DNA from 2 places in the Streptomyces sp. NPDC093260 genome. Region 1 is predicted to be linked to the other one. Evidence: predicted binding sites of a transcription regulator. Region 1 holds the regulator's gene; the other holds the start of a gene.
What was found. Region 1 encodes HrcA, which represses chaperone genes, less so after heat shock. Its sites were predicted from a motif close to TTNGCACTCNGNNNNNCNGAGTGCNAA; they were not measured.
Positions count from the first base shown of each region.

Region 2: a site for HrcA is predicted at 9,488-9,514, ahead of groL (chaperonin GroEL). Genes of this name have one in related genera too.

Region 1 is NZ_JBFBEK010000004.1:315,234-326,289, reverse strand. It holds gene lepA (translation elongation factor 4) at 1-407, shown strand, start outside; gene AB0N63_RS07545 (AMP-dependent synthetase/ligase) at 725-2,599, shown strand; gene AB0N63_RS07540 (SpoIIE family protein phosphatase) at 2,907-4,799, shown strand; gene hemW (radical SAM family heme chaperone HemW) at 4,857-6,089, shown strand; gene AB0N63_RS07530 (DUF3097 domain-containing protein) at 6,311-7,165, opposite strand; gene AB0N63_RS07525 (MBL fold metallo-hydrolase) at 7,197-7,928, opposite strand; gene hrcA (heat-inducible transcriptional repressor HrcA) at 8,065-9,081, shown strand; gene dnaJ (molecular chaperone DnaJ) at 9,082-10,218, shown strand; gene AB0N63_RS07510 (nitronate monooxygenase) at 10,471-11,056, shown strand, end outside.
Region 2 is NZ_JBFBEK010000003.1:120,155-131,210, reverse strand. It holds gene AB0N63_RS04870 (GNAT family N-acetyltransferase) at 1-735, shown strand, start outside; gene AB0N63_RS04865 (DUF4031 domain-containing protein) at 795-1,067, opposite strand; gene AB0N63_RS04860 (hypothetical protein) at 1,174-1,557, opposite strand; gene AB0N63_RS04855 (MurR/RpiR family transcriptional regulator) at 1,615-2,568, shown strand; gene murQ (N-acetylmuramic acid 6-phosphate etherase) at 2,908-3,843, shown strand; gene AB0N63_RS04845 (hypothetical protein) at 3,999-4,559, shown strand; gene AB0N63_RS04840 (MFS transporter) at 4,612-6,084, opposite strand; gene AB0N63_RS04835 (NADH:flavin oxidoreductase) at 6,350-7,504, opposite strand; gene groL (chaperonin GroEL) at 7,704-9,326, opposite strand; gene AB0N63_RS04825 (cold-shock protein) at 9,685-9,888, opposite strand; gene AB0N63_RS04820 (MoaD/ThiS family protein) at 10,318-10,593, opposite strand; gene thrC (threonine synthase) at 10,590-11,056, opposite strand, start outside.

The DNA of each region.
Region 1 (11,056 bases):
AGCCCACCGGCGAGCAGTCCAGCTCCCTGGTCAAGGTCGACATCCTGCTGCACGGCGACAAGGTGGACGCCTTCTCGGCGATCACCCACAAGGACCAGGCGTACGCGTACGGCGTGCGGCTCGTCGCCAAGCTCAAGGAGCTGATCCCGCGGCAGAACTTCGAGGTGCCCGTCCAGGCCGCCATCGGGTCGCGCGTGATCGCCCGCGAGACCATCCGCGCCATCCGCAAGGACGTCCTCGCCAAGTGCTACGGCGGCGACATCTCCCGTAAGCGCAAGCTGCTGGAGAAGCAGAAGGAGGGCAAGAAGCGCATGAAGATGGTGGGTTCCGTGGAAGTTCCGCAGGAGGCCTTCATCGCGGTGCTCTCCAGCGACGACAGCGCGAGTTCGGCCAAGAGCAAGAAGTGACCGCCCGCCCGACGCCGGCGGCGCGGCAAAGCGGGTGAAAAGGGGGCCTGTCGCACGCGAGTGCGGCGGGCCCCCGCGTGTGTGCGGGGCGGTGCTTCGTGGGAAATGACAGGCCACAGCCCCTTACGCGGTGGCCGGTCGCGCTTTACCCTGATGCCTGCTCGCTAGTTACTCGCGAGTTAAACAGTGGCCCGGTCAACCGCCCGGGCCGGCACTCCGAACCACCACCCGAATCCCCCCGCACCACCCGAGAGTCACCCCAGCCGTACTTGAGCCAGCCGCTAGCCAGCCGCGATGCCGCGGGCCCGGAGGATGTCGTGAGCGACGCACAGACCCTGATCGAGAATCGTCCGCCGTCGGTGGCGGCCCTCTTCCTGGAGCGTGTGGCGGCCACACCGGACGCCGAGGCCTACCGCTACCCCGTCCCGTCGGCGGCGGGCGAGGGCCCCGACGACTGGAAGTCGCTGACCTGGGCCGAGGCCGCCGAGCGCGTCCACGCCGTCGCCGCCGGACTGATCGAGCTGGGCGTCCACCCCGAGGAGCGGGTCGCGCTCGCCGCCTCCACGCGCGTGGAGTGGGTCCTCGCCGACCTCGGCATCATGTGCGCGGGCGCCGCCACCACGACGATCTACCCGCAGACCAACGCCGACGAGTCCGCCTTCATCCTCGCCGACTCCGAGAGCAAGGTGCTCATCGCGGAGAACGCCGGCCAGCTGGCCAAGGCGGTCGAGAAGCGCGCCGAGCTGCCCGACCTGCACCACGTCATCGTGATCGACCCCGCGGGCGTGGAGAGCGGCGACTGGGTGCTCACCCTCGCCGAGCTGGAGGCGCGCGGCGCCGCCTACCTGGAGAAGCACCCCGAGCTGATCAAGGAGCGGGTCGGCGCGATCACCAAGGACCAGCTCGCCACCCTGATCTACACCTCCGGCACCACCGGCCGTCCCAAGGGCGTGCGCCTCCCGCACGACAACTGGTCGTACATGGCCAAGGCGATCGCCGCCACCGGCCTGCTCGGCCCGGAGGACGTGCAGTACCTGTGGCTGCCGCTCGCCCACGTCTTCGGCAAGGTCCTGACCTCCGGCCAGATCGAGCTCGGGCACATCACCGCCGTGGACGGCCGCGTCGACAAGATCATCGAGAACCTGCCGGTCGTCCAGCCCACCTACATGGCCGCCGTGCCGCGCATCTTCGAGAAGGTCTACAACGGCGTCGCCGCCAAGGCCCGCGCCGGCGGCAACGCCAAGTACAAGATCTTCCAGTGGGCCGCCGAGGTCGCCCGCGAGTACGCCAAGGTCACCCAGGACAACTTCCAGCGCACCGGCGTCCACTCGGCCCCCTTCGGTCTGGCCGCCAAGCACAAGGTCGCCGACGCCCTCGTCTACTCCAAGATCCGCGAGGCCTTCGGCGGCCGGCTGCGCGCCTGCGTCTCCGGCAGCGCCGCGCTCGCCCCCGAGATCGGCTACTTCTTCGCCGGCGCCGGCATCCACGTCCTGGAGGGCTACGGCCTCACCGAGTCCTCCGCGGCCTCCTTCGTCAACCCCGGCGAGGCCTACCGCACCGGCACCGTCGGCAAGCCGCTGCCCGGCACCGAGGTCCGCATCGCCGACGACGGCGAGATCCTGCTGCGCGGCCCCGGCATCATGCAGGGCTACCACAAGCTGCCCGAGAAGACCGACGAGGTGCTGGAGTCCGACGGCTGGTTCCACACCGGCGACATCGGCGAGCTGTCCCCGGACGGCTACCTGCGCATCACCGACCGCAAGAAGGACCTGATCAAGACGTCCGGCGGCAAGTACATCGCGCCTGCCGAGGTCGAGGGCCAGTTCAAGGCGGTGTGTCCGTACGTCTCCAACATCCTCGTGCACGGCGCCGACCGGAACTTCTGCACCGCCCTGATCGCCCTGGACGAACTCGCGATCGAGGAGTGGGCCAAGGAGAACGGCCTGGAGGGCAAGCCGTACGCCGAGATCGTGGCCGCGCCGCGGACCGTCGAGATGGTCGAGGGCTACGTCAAGCAGCTCAACGAGGGCCTGCAGCGCTGGCAGACGATCAAGAAGTTCCGGCTGCTGCCGCGCGACCTCGACGTCGAGCACGGCGAGATCACGCCGAGTCTGAAACTGAAGCGGCCCGTGGTGGAGCGGGAGTACAAGCATCTGATCGACGAGATGTACGCGGGGACGCGGGAGGCGTGACGCTCCGCCGGGGTGCGGGGGAGCCCGGGCGCGGTTCGGTTCCCGGCCGCGGGTCGTGGTCGGCCGGGCGCGCGGTTCCCCGCGTCCCTCGGCGGCTGCCCGTGGGCGGAGGCGCCCCTTGACCTGGATCCCCTCCGGACGCGTACCCGTACCGGTCCTGTCCGCCTCTGAGTGGTGCTAGCACAGTTCGCGTGAAAAACGGGTCACTTCGGTGACTCCATGCTTATGGGTGCAGTCTGTCTGTCACCCTGTCCGCATCGACCGAACCGAATCGACCCCGATTCGGGCGAATGCTCGGGAGCTGCGGATGGGAGCCATTCCGACGCAACGGGAGACCGTTCCGCGAGCCTCCGGCGTCCCCGCGCCCCCGTGCGCCGGGGCGCACACCGAGGCGCACACGACGCTGCCCGGCGGTCCCCTCGCACCGGGCTCCGCCCGCGCGCTGGCCCGCGCGACGCTCACCGACTGGCGCGGACGCGGTCTGACCGTCGCCGACCGGCTCGCCGACGACGTCCTGGTCGTCGTCAGCGAACTCGTCACCAACGCGGTCGTGCACGCGGGCACCGACGTGGAACTGATCCTGCGGCTGGAGCCGGACACAGGCGCGTGCGTGGTGGAGGTCGCCGACCAGCACCCCTCGCGCGCCCCCCGCGACCACCGCGCCCCCACGCCGTACGAGCCGCCGGAGTACGGGCGAGGGCTGCGGTTGGTCGCCGCCCTCGCCGAGGCCTGGGGCATCACCTACCGGCCCGGTGTCAAGACCGTGTGGGCCCGGCTGCCCGCCGAGGAGGCCGCCACCGGCGACGGGGACGGCGCCTACGACGCCGAGTACGGGCTCGGCGTCGCCGAGATCCTCGCTCCCGAACCGCAGCGCGCCGAACGCGACCGCGAGTGGCTGGGCCGCGGTGCCCTCACCTTCCTCGCCGAGGCCTCCGACCTGCTCGCCGGGCAGCTCGACGAGGATCTGGTCGCCGCCCTCACCGGCCAGCTGATCGTGCCCCGGCTCGCCGACTGGTGCGCGGTGTGGCTGGAGGACGAGTCCACCGCGCGCGGCGGCTGGAGCGACGGCGCCGGGGCCGCCGGGCCGCGGCTCGCCCGGGTCTGGCACAGCAGCGAGAACCGCGTCGACGAACTCCGCCAGGCCCTGGAGAAGGACCCGCCGCACCCCGTCGACGGACTGCACTCCGGCCCCGACCCCTATCCCTGGCCCGGCCACGCGCTCGGCCCGCGCGCCGCGGACGGCTCGGCGCTGGCGTACCGCCTGATCGCCGGCGGGCGCCCGCTCGGCACGCTCGTCATCGGCCGGGCCGGCCCGATCGGCTTCCCCGACGAGATCACCGGGCTGGTCGAGGACCTCAGCCGGCGGGTGGCGCTCGGCATCGGCGCGGCCCGGCAGTACGCCCGCCAGGCCACCATCAGCGCCGTCCTCCAGCGCGGGCTGCTGCCCGGCGCGGTCGCCGAGATCCCCGGCGTGCGCAGCGCCCTCGTCTACGAACCGTGCGACCAGGGCGGCCCCAGCGGCGACTTCTACGACATCTTCCCGGCCGGCGACGGCCGCTGGTGCTTCGCCGTGGGCGACGTCCAGGGCAAGGGGCCCGAGGCCGCCGTGGTCATCGGGCTCGCCCGGCCCTGGCTGCGGCTGCTGGCCCGCGAGGGGTACGGCGTCGCCGACGTGCTGGACCGCCTCAACCAGCTCCTGCTGGACGACGCCACCGAGGCCGCCGACGCCGCCGCCCGCGTCCTGGTCGCCGCCGGCGGGCGGGGCCCCGCGCCCGGCGACGGGCCGCAGACCCGCTTCCTGTCCCTGCTCTACGGCGAGCTGGCCCCCTACGAGGGCGGAGTGCGCTGCACCCTCGCCAGCGCCGGACATCCGCTGCCGCTGGTCCTCGGCCGCGACGGGGACGTGCGCGCCGTCGCCCGCCCGCAGACGCTGCTCGGCGTCATCGAGGACGAGACGTACACCTGCGACGCCTTCGACCTCGCGCCCGGCGACAGCCTGCTGTGCGTCACCGACGGGATCACCGAGCGGCGCTCGGGCTCCCGCCAGTTCGACGACGCCGACGGGCTCGCCACCGTCCTCGCGAGCTGCGCCGGCCTCGACGCGGAACTGATCGCCGAACGCATCCAGCGCCTCGTCCACGAGTTCGGCGAACGCCCCCCGGAGGACGACCTGGCCCTGCTGGTGCTCCAGGCGGAGTGAGAGCACCCACCGGCCGCGGTACGCCGGAGTGTGGTGCGGTGCTGGACAATGGAAGGCATGCCTTCCGCACTTCCCGACGGCGAGCCCGTCCCCGCCGACGGCGCGCTGCCCGCGTCCGCGCTGGCCGGGGCGGCCGACCGGCCCCTCGGGTTCTATCTGCACGTCCCGTACTGCGCCACCCGCTGCGGCTACTGCGACTTCAACACCTACACCGCCACCGAGCTGCGCGGCACCGGCGGCGTCCTCGCCTCCCGCGACAACTACGCCGACACCCTCGCCGACGAGGTCCGCCTCGCCCGCAAGGTCCTCGGCGACGACCCGCGCGAGGTCCGCACGGTCTTCGTCGGCGGCGGTACGCCCACCCTGCTCGCCGCCGGCGACCTGGTACGGATGCTGCACGCGATCCGCGACGAGTTCGGGCTCGCGCCCGACGCGGAGATCACCACCGAGGCGAACCCGGAGACCGTCGACCCCGCGTACCTCGCGGCGCTGCGCGAGGGCGGCTTCAACCGGATCTCCTTCGGCATGCAGAGCGCCCGGCCGCACGTCCTGAGGATCCTCGACCGCACGCACACCCCCGGGCGGCCCGAGGCGTGCGTCGCCGAGGCCCGCGCGGCCGGCTTCGACCACGTCAACCTCGACCTCATCTACGGCACCCCCGGCGAGTCCGACGACGACTGGCGGGCCTCGCTGGACGCGGCCCTCGGGGCCGGCCCCGACCATGTGTCGGCGTACGCGCTGATCGTGGAGGAGGGCACGCAGCTCGCCCGCCGGATCCGGCGCGGGGAGGTGCCCATGACCGACGACGACGTGCACGCCGACCGGTACCTGATCGCCGAGGAGGTGCTGTCGGGGGCCGGGTTCGAGTGGTACGAGGTGTCCAACTGGGCGACCTCGGCGGCGGGGCGGTGCCTGCACAACGAGCTGTACTGGCGGGGCGCCGACTGGTGGGGGGCCGGGCCGGGGGCGCACTCGCACGTGGGCGGGGTGCGGTGGTGGAACGTGAAGCATCCCGGGGCGTACGCGGGAGCGCTGGCGGAGGGGCGCTCGCCGGGTGCGGGGCGGGAGGTGCTGTCCGCCGAGGACCGGAGGGTGGAGCGGATTCTGCTGGAGCTGCGGCTGCGGGAAGGGGTGCCGCTGGCTCTGCTGCGGGAGGAAGGGCTTGCCGCTGCCCGGCGGGCGCTGGGGGAGGGGCTGCTCCAGGAGGAGCCGTACGGGGCCGGGCGGGCCGTGCTCACGCTGCGCGGGCGGCTGCTGGCGGACGCGGTGGTGCGGGACCTGGTGGACTGAGGGGCTCGTCCTCGCCCCGCCGCCCCTTCCCGTTCCCGTCCCCTGGAAGCTGCGCCCCCCGGACCCCCCGCATCGGCCTGAACGGTCTCGTCCCCGATCGCCGCGCGGGCTCGAGTCAGCCCTTCCGGCGACGGGGGAGCGGGGGCCCGGGGGGCAGCGCCCCCGGGGCGGGACGGGAAGGGGCGGCGGGGGCGGAGAACCACCGCCCGGTCATGGGGGACTCACGCCGTCACGAAATCGATCAGCTGCTCGACCCGGCCCAGCAGCTCCGGCTCCAGGTCCTTGTACGAGCGCACCCGGGACAGGATGTGCTGCCACGCCGCCCCCGTGTTGGGCGGCCAGCCCAGGGACCGGCAGACGCCCGTCTTCCAGTCCTGCCCGCGAGGGACCCGCGGCCACGCCGCGATCCCCACCGACGACGGTTTCACGGCCTCCCAGACGTCGATGTACGGGTGGCCGACCACCAGGGCGTGGTCACTGGTCACCGCCTCGGCGATCCGCCACTCCTTGGACCCCGGCACCAGATGGTCCACCAGGACCCCCAGCCGCGCGTCCGGCCCCGGCGCGAACTCCTCGACGATCGACGGGAGGTCGTCCACGCCCTCCAGGTACTCCACGACCACGCCCTCGATGCGCAGGTCGTCGCCCCAGACCTTCTCGACCAGCTCCGCGTCGTGCCGGCCCTCGACGTAGATCCGCCCGGCGCGGGCCACGCGCGCGCGTGCGCCGGGCACGGCGACCGAGCCGGACGCCGTGCGGGTGGGCCGTACCGGGCCGGAGGACGGCTTGACCAGCGTCACCGGGCGGCCCTCCAGCAGGAAGCCGCCGGGCTGCAGCGGGAAGACCCGGTGCTTGCCGAAGCGGTCCTCCAGGGTCACCGTGCCCGCCTCACAGCCGATCACCGCGCCGCAGAAGCCGGTCCCGGGCTCCTCCACGACCAACCCCGGTTCGGCCGCGATCTCCGGCACGGCCCTCGGCTTCTTCCACGGGGGAGTCAGATCGGCTGAGTAGGAACGAGGGCGTGGGCCCGAAGGGCCCTCGTCGGAAAGGCGGTGGCGGGAGACGGGTGGGCGCATTCGAGTGACGATAGGAGAAGTCCGCGGCCGATCAGGGCGACACGCCGAAACGCCGTGCCAGGGCGTCCCGTTGCGCCCGGACGAAGGCGGCGTCCACCACCGCCCCGTGCCCGGGCACGTACACGGCGTGCGGGCCGCCCAGCTCCAGCAGCCGGTCCAGCGCGGCCGGCCACCGGGACGGCACGGCGTCGGGGCCGGCCTGGGGCTCGCCGGACTCCTCGACCAGGTCGCCGCAGAACACCACCGGCCGCTCGCCGGGCACCAGCACGGCGAGGTCGTGCGCGGTGTGGCCGGGACCGGCGTTCGCGAGCAGCGCCTCGCGGCCGTCGCCGAGCGGCACGGCGAGCACGTCCGCGACCTCGCGGCCGGGCCGCACCAGGGCGGCGGCCGCCTCGTCGGCCTCCCGCGGGTCGAGACCGTGGCGCACCGCGTCCCCGCGCAGCTCCGCGCGCTCGCGCTCGTCGTCGTACACGGCGTGCGAGCCCGCCGCGGCGAACACCTCGGCGGCCGGGAAGGCCGCCGCCCCGAGGACGTGGTCGAAGTGCGGGTGCGTCAGCGCGAGAAGTGTCACATCCGTGCCCGCGAGGCGGGCCGCGTCGGCGCGCAGCCGGTCGCCCTCCGCCAGGCTGGAACCGGCGTCCACGAGCAGTGCGGTGCCCGCGCCGGCCACCAGCCCGACCGTGCAGTCCCACCCCGGCAGCCGGACGCGCCCGACCCCGTCGGCCAGCCGCTCCCACCCCAGCTCTTCCCAAGTCATCGTCATGGCCCGACGCTAGCCTTCCCGGGACCGGCCTTGCCCTCGGTGCACCTGGCAGCCGTACACTGGGCCGGGGAGAGCTGGCACTCGTATGCGCCGAGTGCCAGACGGGAGCCGAGGGACGACTCTGGAGGTGTGCGCGATGCTCAGTGAGCGAAGACTTCAGGTGCTGCGTGCCATCGTCCAGGACTACGTCGGCACCGAGGAGCCGGTCGGCTCCAAGGCCCTCACCGAGCGGCACAACCTCGGCGTCTCCCCGGCCACCGTCCGCAACGACATGGCGGCCCTGGAGGACGAGGGGTACATCGCCCAGCCGCACACCAGCGCCGGCCGCATCCCCACCGACAAGGGGTACCGCCTCTTCGTCGACAAGCTGGCCGGGGTCAAGCCGATGACCGCGCCCGAGCGGCGCGCCATCCAGAACTTCCTCGACGGCGCCGTGGACCTGGACGACGTCGTGGCCCGTACGGTGCGGCTGCTCGCGCAGCTCACCCGGCAGGTCGCGGTGGTGCAGTACCCGTCGCTGACGCGTTCGACGGTGCGGCACGTGGAACTGCTGTCGCTCGCGCCCGCGCGGGTGATGCTCGTGCTGATCACGGACACCGGGCGGGTCGAGCAGCGGATGATCGACTGCCCGGCCCCGTTCGGGGAGACCTCGCTCGCCGATCTGCGGGCGCGGCTCAACAGCCGGGTCGCCGGCCGCCGGTTCACGGACGTGCCGCAGCTGGTGGAGGACCTGGCCGACGGCTTCGACCCCGAGGACCGCGGTACGGTCTCGACGGTGCTGTCCACGCTCCTGGAGACCCTCGTGGAGGAGAACGAGGAGCGGCTGATGATCGGCGGCACCGCCAACCTCACCCGCTTCGGACACGACTTCCCCCTCACCATCCGGCCCGTGCTGGAGGCCCTGGAGGAACAGGTCGTCCTGCTGAAGCTGCTCGGTGAGACACAGGATCCGGGCATGACCGTGCGCATCGGTCACGAGAACGCCCATGAAGGACTCAACTCCACGTCCATCGTGTCGGTGGGCTACGGTTCGGGCGGCGAGGCTGTCGCCAAGCTCGGCGTGGTCGGACCGACCCGCATGGACTACCCGGGAACGATGGGAGCGGTACGCGCAGTGGCACGGTACGTCGGACAGATCCTGGCGGAGTCGTAGGTGGCCACGGACTACTACGCCGTTCTCGGCGTGCGCCGCGACGCGTCGCAGGATGAGATCAAGAAGGCGTTCCGGCGGCTCGCGCGCGAGCTGCACCCGGACGTCAATCCCGATCCGAAGACCCAGGAGCGGTTCAAGGAGATCAACGCCGCCTACGAGGTGCTGTCGGACCCGCAGAAGAAGCAGGTCTACGACCTCGGCGGCGACCCGCTCTCGCAGTCCGGCGGCGCCGGCGCGGGCGGCTTCGGCGCGGGCGCGTTCGGCAACTTCTCCGACATCATGGACGCGTTCTTCGGCACGGCGTCGCAGCGCGGTCCGCGCTCGCGGACCCGCCGGGGCCAGGACGCCATGATCCGGCTGGAGATCGAGCTGGACGAGGCGGCCTTCGGCACCACGAAGGACCTCCAGGTCGACACGGCCGTCGTCTGCAACACCTGCAACGGCGAGGGCGCGGCCCCGGGCACCACCGCGCAGACCTGCGACATGTGCCGCGGCCGCGGTGAGGTCTCGCAGGTCACCCGGTCCTTCCTGGGCCAGGTCATGACCTCCCGGCCCTGCCCGCAGTGCCAGGGTTTCGGCACGGTGGTGCCTACCCCGTGCCCCGAGTGCGCGGGCGACGGGCGGATCCGGGCCCGGCGCAGCCTCACGGTGAAGATCCCGGCCGGTGTGGACAACGGCACGCGGATCCAGCTCGCGGGCGAGGGCGAGGTCGGCCCCGGCGGCGGCCCGGCCGGCGATCTGTACGTCGAGATCCACGAGCTGCCGCACCCCACCTTCCAGCGGCGCGGGGACGACCTGCACTGCACGGTCACCATCCCGATGACCGCGGCGGCGCTCGGCACCAAGGTGCCGCTGGAGACCCTGGACGGCCTGGAGGAGGTCGACATCCGGCCGGGCACCCAGTCCGGTCAGTCGATCCCGCTGCACGGGCGGGGCGTCACGCATCTGCGCGGCGGCGGCCGCGGCGACCTCATCGTGCACGTCGAGGTGCAGACCCCGACCAAGCTGGACCCCGAGCAGGAGCGGCTGCTGCGCGAACTCGCCAAGCTCCGCGGCGAGGAACGGCCCCAGGGCCAGTTCCAGCCGGGGCAGCAGGGGTTGTTCTCGCGGTTGAAGGACGCGTTCAACGGCCGCTGAGGCGAGTGGTCCCGGCCGGGGGTCCGGGGGTTGGCCCCCGGGTGGGTGTGGTCAGCCGGGGCAGCAGGGGTTGTTCTCGCGGTTGAAGGACGCGTTCGACGGCCGCTGAGGCGAGTGGTCCCGGCCGGCTTTCGGCGGTTTCTCCCCGGCCCGGGCCGGGGCGTGCCCCGAGTCCCGGAACCCGCTGCCTCTGGCATATGCCGGAGGACGCCCGGATTCGGAGTCGTGCGGACGACGTGACACCATGCGCTCATGTCCTCCGCATTGTCCGCGCTGACCGATCTCTTCCCCCTTCCGATCGTGCAGGCCCCGATGGCGGGCGGCCCCTCCGGCCCGCGGCTCGCCGCGGCGGTGACCGAGGCCGGCGGACTCGGCTTCCTCGCCGCGGGCTACAAGACCGCGGACGGCATGTACCAGGAGATCAAGCAGGTGCGCGGGCTGACCGGCGGCCCCTTCGGTGTGAACGTGTTCATGCCGCAGCCGGACCACGCCGAGTCCGGCGCCGTCGATCTGTACGCCCAGCAGCTGGCCGTCGAGGCCGTCTGGTACCGGACCGAGCTGGGCGAGCCGGACCGCGGCCGCGACGACGGCTACGAGGTCAAGATCGCCGCGCTCGTGGACGACCCGGTGCCGGTGGTCTCCTTCCACTTCGGCGTCCCCACCCGCGAGGTGATCGACTCCCTGCACCGCGTCGGCACCTTCACCCTGGTCACCGCGACCACCGTCGAGGAGGCCCTGGCGGTGGAACGGGCGGGCGCGGACGCGGTGATCGCGCAGGGCATCGAGGCGGGCGGCCACCAGGGCACCCACCGCGACCAGCCGGAGAACGACTGCGCCG
Region 2 (11,056 bases), on a different contig from region 1:
TTCCGCAGCGCCGGTCCCGAGGGCTTCGCGGCGATGGGCATCGCCGAGGTGCTGCTGCACACGCACGACATCGCCACCGGCCTGGGCCTGGCCTACGAGCCGCCCGCCGACCTGTGCGAGGGCGTCCTCACCCGCATCTTCCCGCACGTCCGCCCCGGAGAGACCGCCTGGTCCACCCTCCTGTGGGCCACCGGCCGCGGCGAGTTGCCCGGCCGCGCGCCGGTCGCCGAGTGGCGCTGGCACAACACCCTCGCCCTGCCCGCCGAACGCCTCACCCTGGAGGGCGTCAGCCCGGCCGCCGCCCTGGACCTGTCCGCCGGCGGGGACGGCGGCCTCCGGTGGGTCGAGGGCGGCCCCTTCACGGGCACCCGCGAGGCCGCCGGGATGATCACCAAGGCGTACCTCGACGGCGTGCACCGGTCCGAGTGGGGCATGTTCGCGCTGGTGCGCCGCGAGGACGGGCGCGCGGTCGGCGCGATCGGCTTCCACGGCGCCCCCGACGAGGACGGCCGCGCCGAGATCGGCTACGACCTCGCCGAGTCGGCCCGCGGCCAGGGCTACGCCACCGAGGCGGTACGCGCCCTGGCGGCATGGGCGCTGGCCCGGGACGACGTACGCGCCCTGCTCGCCACGGTCGAGCGGGACAACGTCCCCTCGCAGCGGGTGCTCACCCGAGCGGGCTTCGTCCAGGTGCCCGATGTGGACGACCTGCTCGCGTACGAACTGCGGCCTTAGGGCTGGGACTCAGGCCCTGAGGCCCGGGCCCGGGGCGACTCCCGTGCCGGGCGCGGGGGTCACGGCTGCCGGTCGCGGCGCTTGCGGCGGCGCAGGCCGGCCGCGTGCAGCAGCCGCACCACCTCGCGGCTGCTGACCTCCACCGCGCCCGCGGCCACCGCGTCCGGGTAGCGGTGCGCGGGCAGGTCGTAGTGGTCGCGGTCGAAGGCGCGCCGGGGCAGCCCCAGTCCGGCGGCGAACAGGTGCAGTTCCGCGTAGGAGACGTCGCTGACGAGGTGCGACCACAGCCGGCCGTGCCCCGGCCAGTTCGCCGGGTCGACGTAGACGGTCACGGCGCCGCCGGGGCCGTACGGGCGGCGACGGCCTCCGCCGTACGGGTGAGCGCCACGACGACCGCCGTACGGGCGGCCGTCAGGAGGACCGCCGCACGGGTGGGCGTCACGACGCCGTCCCGCCCAGGGCGCGGGCCAGGCCGCCCACCGGGGCCACCTTCACGCCGGCCTGGCTGCACACCCAGTGCGGATCGGGGCCGAGTTCCGGCTCGACGTCCAGCGCGTGCGGGTCGCCGTAGCCGCACACCGGGCACAACGGCCAGCGGCCGTACCGCTCCAGGAGCGCGTCCTGGACGTCCTGCGCGACCAGTCCGGCCACGTACCGCGCGCCGTCCGGCCACTGCTCCACCCACCAGCGGCGCTGGGCGACGGAGTCCTCCACGAGCGAGACGACGTCCGCCTTCGCGACCTCGCCGGCGACGAGGTCGGCGAGCACGAGGGCACGCGCGGCGTGCAGGGCCTGCTCCAGCGGGCTGATGGGGTCTGCCATGCCCCCATTGTGCGCACCTCTTGACCACACCTCCGCCCGGAAAATAGCTTTCATGGTGTGACCCACGACGTGAAGGAAATTTTCGCAGGCTCGGGTACCAGGGGCGCTCCGGGCACCGCGCCGCCCGCACCCGCCGCCCTCGCGGCCAAGGTGCGCACGCTCGCGCCCTCCATGACCCGTTCCATGCAGCGCGTCGCCGAGGCCGTGGCGGGCGACCCGGCCGGCTGCGCCGCCCTGACCGTCACCGGCCTCGCCGAGCTGACCGGCACCAGCGAGGCGACCGTCGTGCGCACCGCCCGCCTGCTCGGCTATCCGGGCTACCGCGATCTGCGCCTGGCCCTCGCGGGCCTGGCCGCGCAGCAGCAGTCGGGGCGCGCGCCCGCCATAACGACCGACATCGCGGTGGACGACCCCATCGCCGACGTCGTCGCCAAGCTCGCCTACGACGAGCAGCAGACCCTCGCCGACACCGCCGCAGGGCTCGACACCGTCCAGCTCGGCGCGGCCGTCGCCGCGCTCGCCGCCGCCCGCCGCACCGACGTCTACGGCATCGGCGCCTCCGGGCTCGTCGCCCAGGACCTCACGCAGAAGCTGCTGCGGATAGGACTGATAGCGCACGCGCACAGCGACCCGCACCTCGCCGTCACCAACGCGGTGCAGCTGCGCGCGGGCGACGTGGCGATCGCGATCACCCACTCGGGCTCGACCGGTGACGTGATCGAACCGCTGCGGGTCGCCTTCGACCGGGGCGCGACCACCGTCGCGATCACCGGCCGCCCCGACGCGCCCGTCACCCAGTACGCCGACCACGTGCTGACCACCTCCACGGCCCGCGAGAGCGAGTTGCGCCCGGCGGCGATGTCCTCCCGCACCAGCCAACTCCTGGTTGTGGACTGCCTGTTCGTCGGCGTGGCGCAACGGACCTACGAGACGGCGGCGCCGGCCCTGGCGGCGTCGTACGAGGCACTGGCCCACCGCCACACCCCACGCGGCTCCGACCGGCGCGCGTAGGCGCGGCGGCGCGGGCGGCCTCCCCCCGGGCGGCTCCGGAGTCGCCCGGGGGGCAGTTCCCGCCTGGGGGCCGGCTCCGGCTTCGGGGCAGGGCCCCGGGCCGCCGGGAAGGCCCGGGGCGCGACGCTTCCGCGTACGCCGTCCGGACGGCAAGCGCTGTCCGGGGCGCGCGGTCAGCCGTTCCGGGGGGGGCCGCCGGCACCGGTCCCGGTACCAGCGCCCGTACACGCACCCCGCACCGCACCCGCACCGCACGACCCGCACCCACCTCGCACCCGCACCCGCACCCGCACCCGCGATCCGTACCGCATCGCCCGCGCACGAAGAGAGCCGTCCCTCATGACCTCCACGCCCCACTACCGAGAGCTGCGTACCGAGCTGGAGACGCTGACGACCGAGGCGTTCCGGCCCGAGCTGGCCGAGATCGACCGGCTGCCCACCCTGGAGATCGCCCGGCTGATGAACGCCGAGGACACCACCGTGCCGCGCGCGGTGGCCGAACGGCTGCCGCAGATCGCCGCCGCGATCGACGCGGTGACCGAGCGGATGGCGCGCGGCGGCCGGCTGATCTACGCGGGCGCGGGCACCGCCGGGCGGCTCGGTGTGCTGGACGCCTCCGAGTGCCCGCCCACCTTCAACACCGACCCCGGACAGGTCGTCGGCCTGATCGCGGGCGGCCCGCAGGCGATGGTGACCTCGGTGGAGGGGGCCGAGGACTCGCGGGAGCTGGCGGTCGAGGCGCTGGACGCGCTGAAGCTCACCCCGGACGACACGGTGGTCGGCGTCTCCGCCTCGGGCCGCACCCCCTACGCCGTCGGCGCGGTCGAGCACGCCCGCCGGCTCGGCGCGCTGACCGTCGGCCTGGCCTGCAACGAGGGCAGCGCGCTGGCCGCCGCCGCCGAGCACGGGATCGAGGTCGTGGTCGGTCCGGAGCTGCTGACCGGCTCGACCCGGCTGAAGGCCGGCACGGCGCAGAAGCTGGTCCTGAACATGATCTCGACGCTCACGATGATCCGCCTCGGCAAGACGTACGGGAACCTGATGGTCGACGTGCGCGCCTCGAACGAGAAGCTGCGCGCCCGCTCCCGCCGGATCGTGGCCCTGGCGACCGGCGCGCCGGACGAGGAGATCGAGCGCGCCCTCACGGCGGCGCACGGCGAGGTGAAGAACGCGATCCTGATCCTGCTGGCCTCAGTGGACGCCCCGACGGCCGGCCGCCTCCTAGAGGAGTCGTCCGGCCACCTGCGGGTCGCCCTCGACCGGGCGGGCGGCTGACGGCAGGGGCCTTGAGGACGAGCGGGAGATCCGGGCCACGCAGGGGGAGGACCCCGCCTGCCCCGTGCGGGATGCGGCCCGGCGTTCCCCCTCTTCCCCCGCCCCCCGGCGGCACCGCCCCGCAGCCACCGCCACGGGCCTACGCTGGGGGGACCATGAACCATGCCCAGCTCACCGCTCTCGGACGCGCCCTCCGGCTCCTCGGCGAGCACGGGGAGGCGCTGTCCGCCGACACGCCCGACGCCAGACTGCACGAGGTGAAGGGCGACCTGCGGCGCGCTCTCGACCTGCTGGAGGAGAGCGTCACGTCGGCCGCCCCCGCCACCCGCTGCCCCGAGCACCCGAACGGCCCGGTGGACACCAGCGCCCCGGACCTGTGCCTGCTGTGCGAGACCCGGCGGCGCGCCGCCCGCCACGGCTCCTACGGGCGCCCGGCAGCCGAGTCCGCGCCCGCGCCGTCCCGCTACGGCGTGCGCGAGGACCGGCCGCAGCCCCAGCAGCGCTGGCTGCCGGAGCTGTGGAACGGGCGGGAATGGCAGTTGTGCGGGACCCCGCGCCGGGACCGGCGGGAGGCGGAGCTGTTCATCGCCGCCCAGCGCCGGGCGCCGCGGGCCGCGATCGCCTACCGGCTCGTGCACGAGTTCACCGACTACGAGGTCGTCCGGGTCTGGGGCCACCCCGTGCGGGTGGACATCGAGCCGCTGGGGAACCTGTAGGCGCCCAGCCCCCGTCCGCTCCCCGCCGCTCTACGGCCGCGTCCTCACCGCTCTACGCCTTCACCACGGGCGCTCCCGGCTCGTCCGCGGCGGCGAGCGGCGCGCTCGGGGCGGCGGTCCGCCGGCGCGGGATGAACGAGGCGATGGCGAAGCCCAGCAGGGCCGCGCCCGCGCCGAGGGCGAGGACGGTGCGGAAGCCGTTCTCCGAGGGCAGCGCGTGGGGCCCGGACGCGGTGGTCATGTGGGCGAGGACCACACCGGCCACGGCGCTGGCGGTGGAGGTGCCGATGGAACGCATCAGGGTGTTGAAGCTGTTGGCCGCGCCGGTCTCGGAGGCGGGCACCGCGCCCATGATCAGGGTGGGCATCGCGCCGTAGGTGAAGCCGATGCCGGCGCCGATGACGCAGGACGCCAGCACGAAGTGCCAGAGCCGGTCCATGAGGGCGATGTCGAGGCCGTAGCCGGCGGCGACGATCAGCGCGCCGGTCATCAGCGTCACCTTGGGGCCGCGGGTGCGGGAGACGGCCGCCGAGACCGGCGCCACCGCCATCATCACCAGGCCGGAGGGGGCCATGACGAGGCCGGAGACGAGCAGGGACCTGCCGAGGCCGTAGCCGGTGCGGGTGGGCAGCTGGAGCAGCTGCGGGATGACCAGGGACATCGAGAACATCGCGAAGCCGATCGCGATGGAGGCGAGGTTGGTGACGAGGACCTGACGGCGGGCGGTGGTGCGCAGGTCCACCAGCGGCGCCTCGATCCGCAGTTCGAAGAAGCCCCAGGCGATCAGGATCACGACCGCGGCGGCGAACATGCCGAGGGTGGTGGCGCTGCCCCAGCCCCAGTCGGCGCCCTTGGAGACGGCCAGCAGCAGGCACATCAGGCCCGCCGCCATGCCGGCCGCACCCACGGCGTCGAACCGGCCGCCCGAGCGCACCTTCGACTCCGGTACCAGGACCAGCACCAGCACCGCCGCGACGACGCCCAGTGCGGCGGAGGCCCAGAACAGCACGTGCCAGTCGAAGTTCTCGGCGACGACCGCGGCGGCGGGCAGCCCGAGGGCGCCGCCGACGCCGAGCGAGGCGCTCATCATCGCGGTCGCCGAGCCCAGGCGCTCGGCGGGCAGCTCGTCGCGCATGATGCTGATGCCGAGGGGGATGACGCCGGAGGCGAGGCCCTGGAGGGCGCGGCCGGCGATCATCGGCACGAGGGAGTCGCTGAGCGCGGCGGTGGCCGAGCCGATCACCAGCAGGCCGAGGCTGACCAGGAGCATGCGGCGCTTGCCGTACATGTCGCCGAGGCGGCCCATGACCGGGGTGGCGACGGCGGCGGCGAGCAGCGTGGCGGTGACGACCCAGGCGGTGTCCGACGCGGCGGCGTGCAGGAGCGTGGGCAGCTCCGCGACGATCGGGATGACCAGGGTCTGCATCAGCGAGACCACGATCCCGCCGAAGGCCAGCACGGCCACGACGGCCCGGGGTCGGGGCGGGGCCTCGACCGCGATGGGCCGGGCAGGGGCGTCGGACATGGGGACGACTCCGTCGAGGGCAGAGGTACTTGACTCAGGCAACCATAATCGAGATTGATTGACTTAAGCAAGGGAAAGCCCCTACTGGTCACCGCCCGGCCGCACGCCGCCGGGACCCGTCGCGGGCACCGCCGCGCCCGGCGGAGTCCGCCGCAGGCGCGGCGAAGGGAGCGTGGCGGCGGCCGTCACCGCCGCCGCCACCGTCCCCCCGCGCCCGGCCCCGCCGCGGCCACCCCTCCAGGGGCGGCTCGCCGGCCGGGCCGGGTCAGCTCAGCGTCGTCAGCGACGCCGCGTCGTACGGCTTCAGGTCGTCGTAGCGGTCCGCGAGGACCTTCGCCGCCCACTGCGGGTCCTGGAGGAGCGCGCGACCCACGGCGACCATGTCGAACTCGTCGCGCTCCAGACGGTCCAGGAGGTTGTCGAGGCTGCCCAGGGACGCGCCCTCGCCCTGGAACGCCTTGATGAAGTCGCCGTCCAGGCCGACCGAGCCGACCGTGATGACCTGCTTGCCGGTGATCTTCTTCGTCCAGCCCGCGAGGTTGAGGTCGGAGCCGTCGAACTCGGGCACCCAGTAGCGGCGGGTGGAGGCGTGGAAGACGTCCACGCCGGCCTCGGCGATCGGGGTGAGGATGGCCTCCAGCTCCGCCGGGGTCTCGGCGAGTCGCGCGTCGTAGGCCTCCTGCTTCCACTGCGAGTAGCGGAAGAGGATCGGGAAGTCGGGCGAGACGGCCGCGCGGACCGCCGCCACGAGTTCGGCGGCGAACCTGGTGCGGGCCACCGGGTCGCCGCCGTAGGCGTCGGTGCGGCGGTTGGTGCCCGCCCACAGGAACTGGTCGAGCAGATAGCCGTGGGCGCCGTGGATCTCGACGCCGTCGAAGCCGATGCGCTCGGCCGCGGCGGCCGACTCGGCGAACGCGGCGATGACGTCGTCCACGTCCTGCTGCGTCATCGCCTTGCCCTCGCCCTCGGTGCCGTCGACGCGCAGCCCGGACGGGCCGACCGGCGGGGCGTCCGCGAACGGCGGCCGGCCCGGCTTGCGGACCATGCCGATGTGCCACAGCTGCGGGACGATCGTGCCGCCCGCCGCGTGCACGGCGTCGGCGACCTTCGCCCACCCGGCGAGCTGCTCCGTGCCGTGGAACCGCGGCACCCGGCTGCTCTCACCGGCCGAGGGGTGGCCCACGTAGGTGCCCTCGGTGACGATCAGCCCCACCCCGGCGGCGGCGCGGCGGGCGTAGTACGACACCACGTCCTCGCCGGGGACGCCGCCCGGGGAGAACATGCGGGTCATCGGCGCCATCGCGATCCGGTTGGGGACGGTCAGGCCGTTCAGCGTGATGGGCCGGGCCAGGACCCGGGCCGCGCGGGAGGCCGGCTCGGGGGCGGGGCCGGGCGTGGGCTCGGAGGTGGTGACGCTCATGTGGGGGCTCCTGTGCAGGACTCGATACCCAGTGGTATGTGCATGTGCATACGCACGGAGTCTGACACCGGCGGCCGCCCTTGTATTCCGCCGCCCCCGCGAAGTGACCCGGAACACGCCCGAGGGCGGCGTCCCCTGTCGGTGAGACAGGGGACGCCGCCCTCGGTGTGCGACGGACGGGTCCGATCCTCGGGGAGGATCAGAAGTCCATGTCACCGCCCGGCATGCCGCCACCGGCGGGCGCGGCGGCCTTCTCCGGCTTGTCGGCGATGACGGCCTCGGTGGTGAGGAACAGCGCGGCGATCGACGCGGCGTTCTGCAGCGCGGAGCGCGTCACCTTCGCCGGGTCGATGATGCCCTCGGCGACCAGGTCGACGTACTCTCCGGTCGCGGCGTTCAGGCCGTGGCCCGGGGTCAGGTTGCGCACCTTCTCCACCACGACGCCGCCCTCGAGGCCGGCGTTGACGGCGATCTGCTTCAGCGGGGCCTCGAGCGCCAGCTTGACGGCGGCGGCGCCGGTGGCCTCGTCACCCTCCAGCTCCAGCTTCTCGAACACCTGGGAGGCCTGGAGCAGGGCCACGCCACCACCGGCGACGATGCCCTCCTCGACGGCCGCCTTGGCGTTGCGCACGGCGTCCTCGATGCGGTGCTTGCGCTCCTTCAGCTCCACCTCGGTGGCGGCGCCGGCCTTGATGACCGCGACACCGCCGGCGAGCTTCGCCAGGCGCTCCTGCAGCTTCTCGCGGTCGTAGTCGGAGTCGCTGTTCTCGATCTCGGCGCGGATCTGGTTCACGCGGCCGCTCACCTGCTCGGAGGAGCCGGCGCCGTCGACGATGGTGGTCTCGTCCTTGGTGATGACCACCTTGCGGGCCTTGCCCAGCAGGTCGAGGGTGGCGTTCTCCAGCTTGAGGCCGACCTCCTCGGAGATGACCTCGCCGCCCGTGAGGATGGCGATGTCGCCGAGCATGGCCTTGCGGCGGTCGCCGAAGCCCGGGGCCTTGACGGCGACGGACTTGAAGGTGCCGCGGATCTTGTTCACGACCAGGGTCGACAGGGCCTCGCCCTCGACGTCCTCGGCGATGATCAGCAGCGGCTTGCCCGACTGCATGACCTTCTCCAGCAGCGGGAGCAGGTCCTTGACCGAGGAGATCTTGGAGTTGGCGATGAGGATGTACGGGTCCTCGAGCACCGCCTCCATGCGCTCCATGTCGGTCGCGAAGTAGGCGGAGATGTAGCCCTTGTCGAAGCGCATGCCCTCGGTGAGCTCGAGCTCCAGACCGAAGGTCTGCGACTCCTCGACGGTGATGACGCCTTCCTTGCCGACCTTGTCCATGGCCTCGGCGATCAGCTCGCCGATCTGGGTGTCGGCGGCGGAGATGGAGGCGGTGGAGGCGATCTGCTCCTTGGTCTCGACCTCCTTGGCCTGGTCGAGCAGGGCGGCGGAGACGGCCTCGACGGCCTTCTCGATACCGCGCTTCAGGGCCATCGGGTTGGCGCCGGCGGCCACGTTGCGCAGGCCCTCGCGGACCAGCGCCTGGGCGAGGACGGTGGCGGTGGTCGTACCGTCGCCGGCGACGTCGTCCGTCTTCTTGGCGACTTCCTTGACCAGCTCGGCGCCGATCTTCTCGTACGGGTCCTCGAGCTCGATCTCCTTGGCGATGGAGACACCGTCGTTGGTGATCGTGGGAGCGCCCCACTTCTTCTCGAGGACGACGTTACGGCCCTTGGGGCCGAGGGTCACCTTGACGGCGTCCGCGAGCTGGTTCATGCCGCGCTCGAGGCCTCGCCGCGCCTCCTCGTCGAACGCGATGATCTTGGCCATGTGAAGTGGTCCCTCCAGGACTGGGGGTGATTCCTTCGGACCGCGCCCGCGCCCGCGACGGACGGCTCGCGTGCCTCGTGGTTCCTTGCCCCACCCGGCTCGCGGGCCTCACCGACCCGGTCCTCGTTGTCACTCTCACCTTCAGAGTGCTAACGCAATGATTAGCACTCGACCCCCGAGAGTGCAAGCGCCTTCGGCGACTACGACACCCCGCTCAGCCCCCCGCGAACACGGGCCGCCGGCCGGGCGCGCACGCGTCCCCGCCCCACCCGGCGCGCGCCCGCGCGCACAGCGAAGGGCCCGCACCGCCGATGGCGGTGCGGGCCCTTCCGAAGAACGCTTGCGGTGGCCGCGCGATTCAGGCCGTCACGCGGACCATGTCGGCCTGCGGACCCTTCTGGCCCTGCGAGATCTCGAACTCGACCCGCTGACCCTCTTCCAGCGAGCGGTAGCCGTCCATCTGGATCGCGCTGTAGTGGACGAAGACGTCCGCACCACCGTCGACCGCGATGAAGCCGTACCCCTTCTCCGCGTTGAACCACTTGACGGTGCCCTGAGCCATGCCTAACTCCCCTATTACTGGCCCTTGCACAGATCCACACTTCGCGGATCCGGGTCAGACCTCACCCCCCGTGGACGGGGGCGTGCGCCGGAACGCGTCGACCGCGGCTGAATGTATCTGTCCAACTGCCGTCTGCAACAGGTCAATCGGACGAGAATTCTGGACGGGAGCGGTCCGGAATGTGGTGAGAATTCGCCCCGATTCAGGGCAACTCGGGCCTCACAAAAAAGACAAATGCCGCGGAAAGTGAGCGCACTTTGGCTACTTCTCATCGTCGTGCGGCAGAAAAAGCGGGCTTCCTGATCCTCGGATCAGGAGCGCGTTCCCCAACTCTACCGCGCTCAATCACGCAGAACTGCCCCCTCCGCTTCTCTCACGGAGGGGGCAGCCCGGTGAACAACGGGTAATCGGGATTACCCAGGGTAAGACTCAGCCGCCGGCGACCGCCGGGATGATCGACACACCGGCGCCGTCCGGCGTGGCCGTCCCGAGGCCCTGCTCGAAGCGCACGTCGTCGTCGTTGACGTAGACGTTGACGAAGCGGCGCAGCTTGCCCTGGTCGTCCAGGACACGCGCGGAGATGCCCGTGTGGTTCTTCTCCAGGTCGGCGATGACCTCGGCGAGGGTCGCGCCCTCGGCGCTCACCTCGGCCTGGCCGCCGGTGTAGGTGCGCAGGATGGTGGGGATGCGAACGGTCACGCTCATGATGCGAGGCCAGCCTCTCGGAAGGAGTCCAGGGTCGGGCGGATGGTCGCGGTCAGGCCGGTGCCCGCCACCGCGTCCAGGGTCTTGAGGCCGTCGCCGGTGTTGAGCACGACGGTGGTCTTCGCCGGGTCGATGAGACCGGCCTCGATCAGCTTCCTGGTGACGCCGACGGTCACGCCGCCCGCCGTCTCGGCGAAGATGCCCTCGGTGCGGGCGAGCAGCTTGATGGCGTCCACCACCTGCGCGTCCGTCACGTCCTCCACCGCGCCGCCGGTGCGCCGGGCGATGTCCAGGACATAGGGGCCGTCGGCCGGGTTGCCGATCGCCAGGGACTTGGCGATGGTGTCCGGCTTCTGCGGCCGCACCACGTCGTGCCCGGCCTTGTAGGCGGTGGACACCGGCGAGCAGCCCTCGGCCTGGGCGCCGAAGATCTTGTACGGCCTGTCCTCGACCAGGCCGAGCC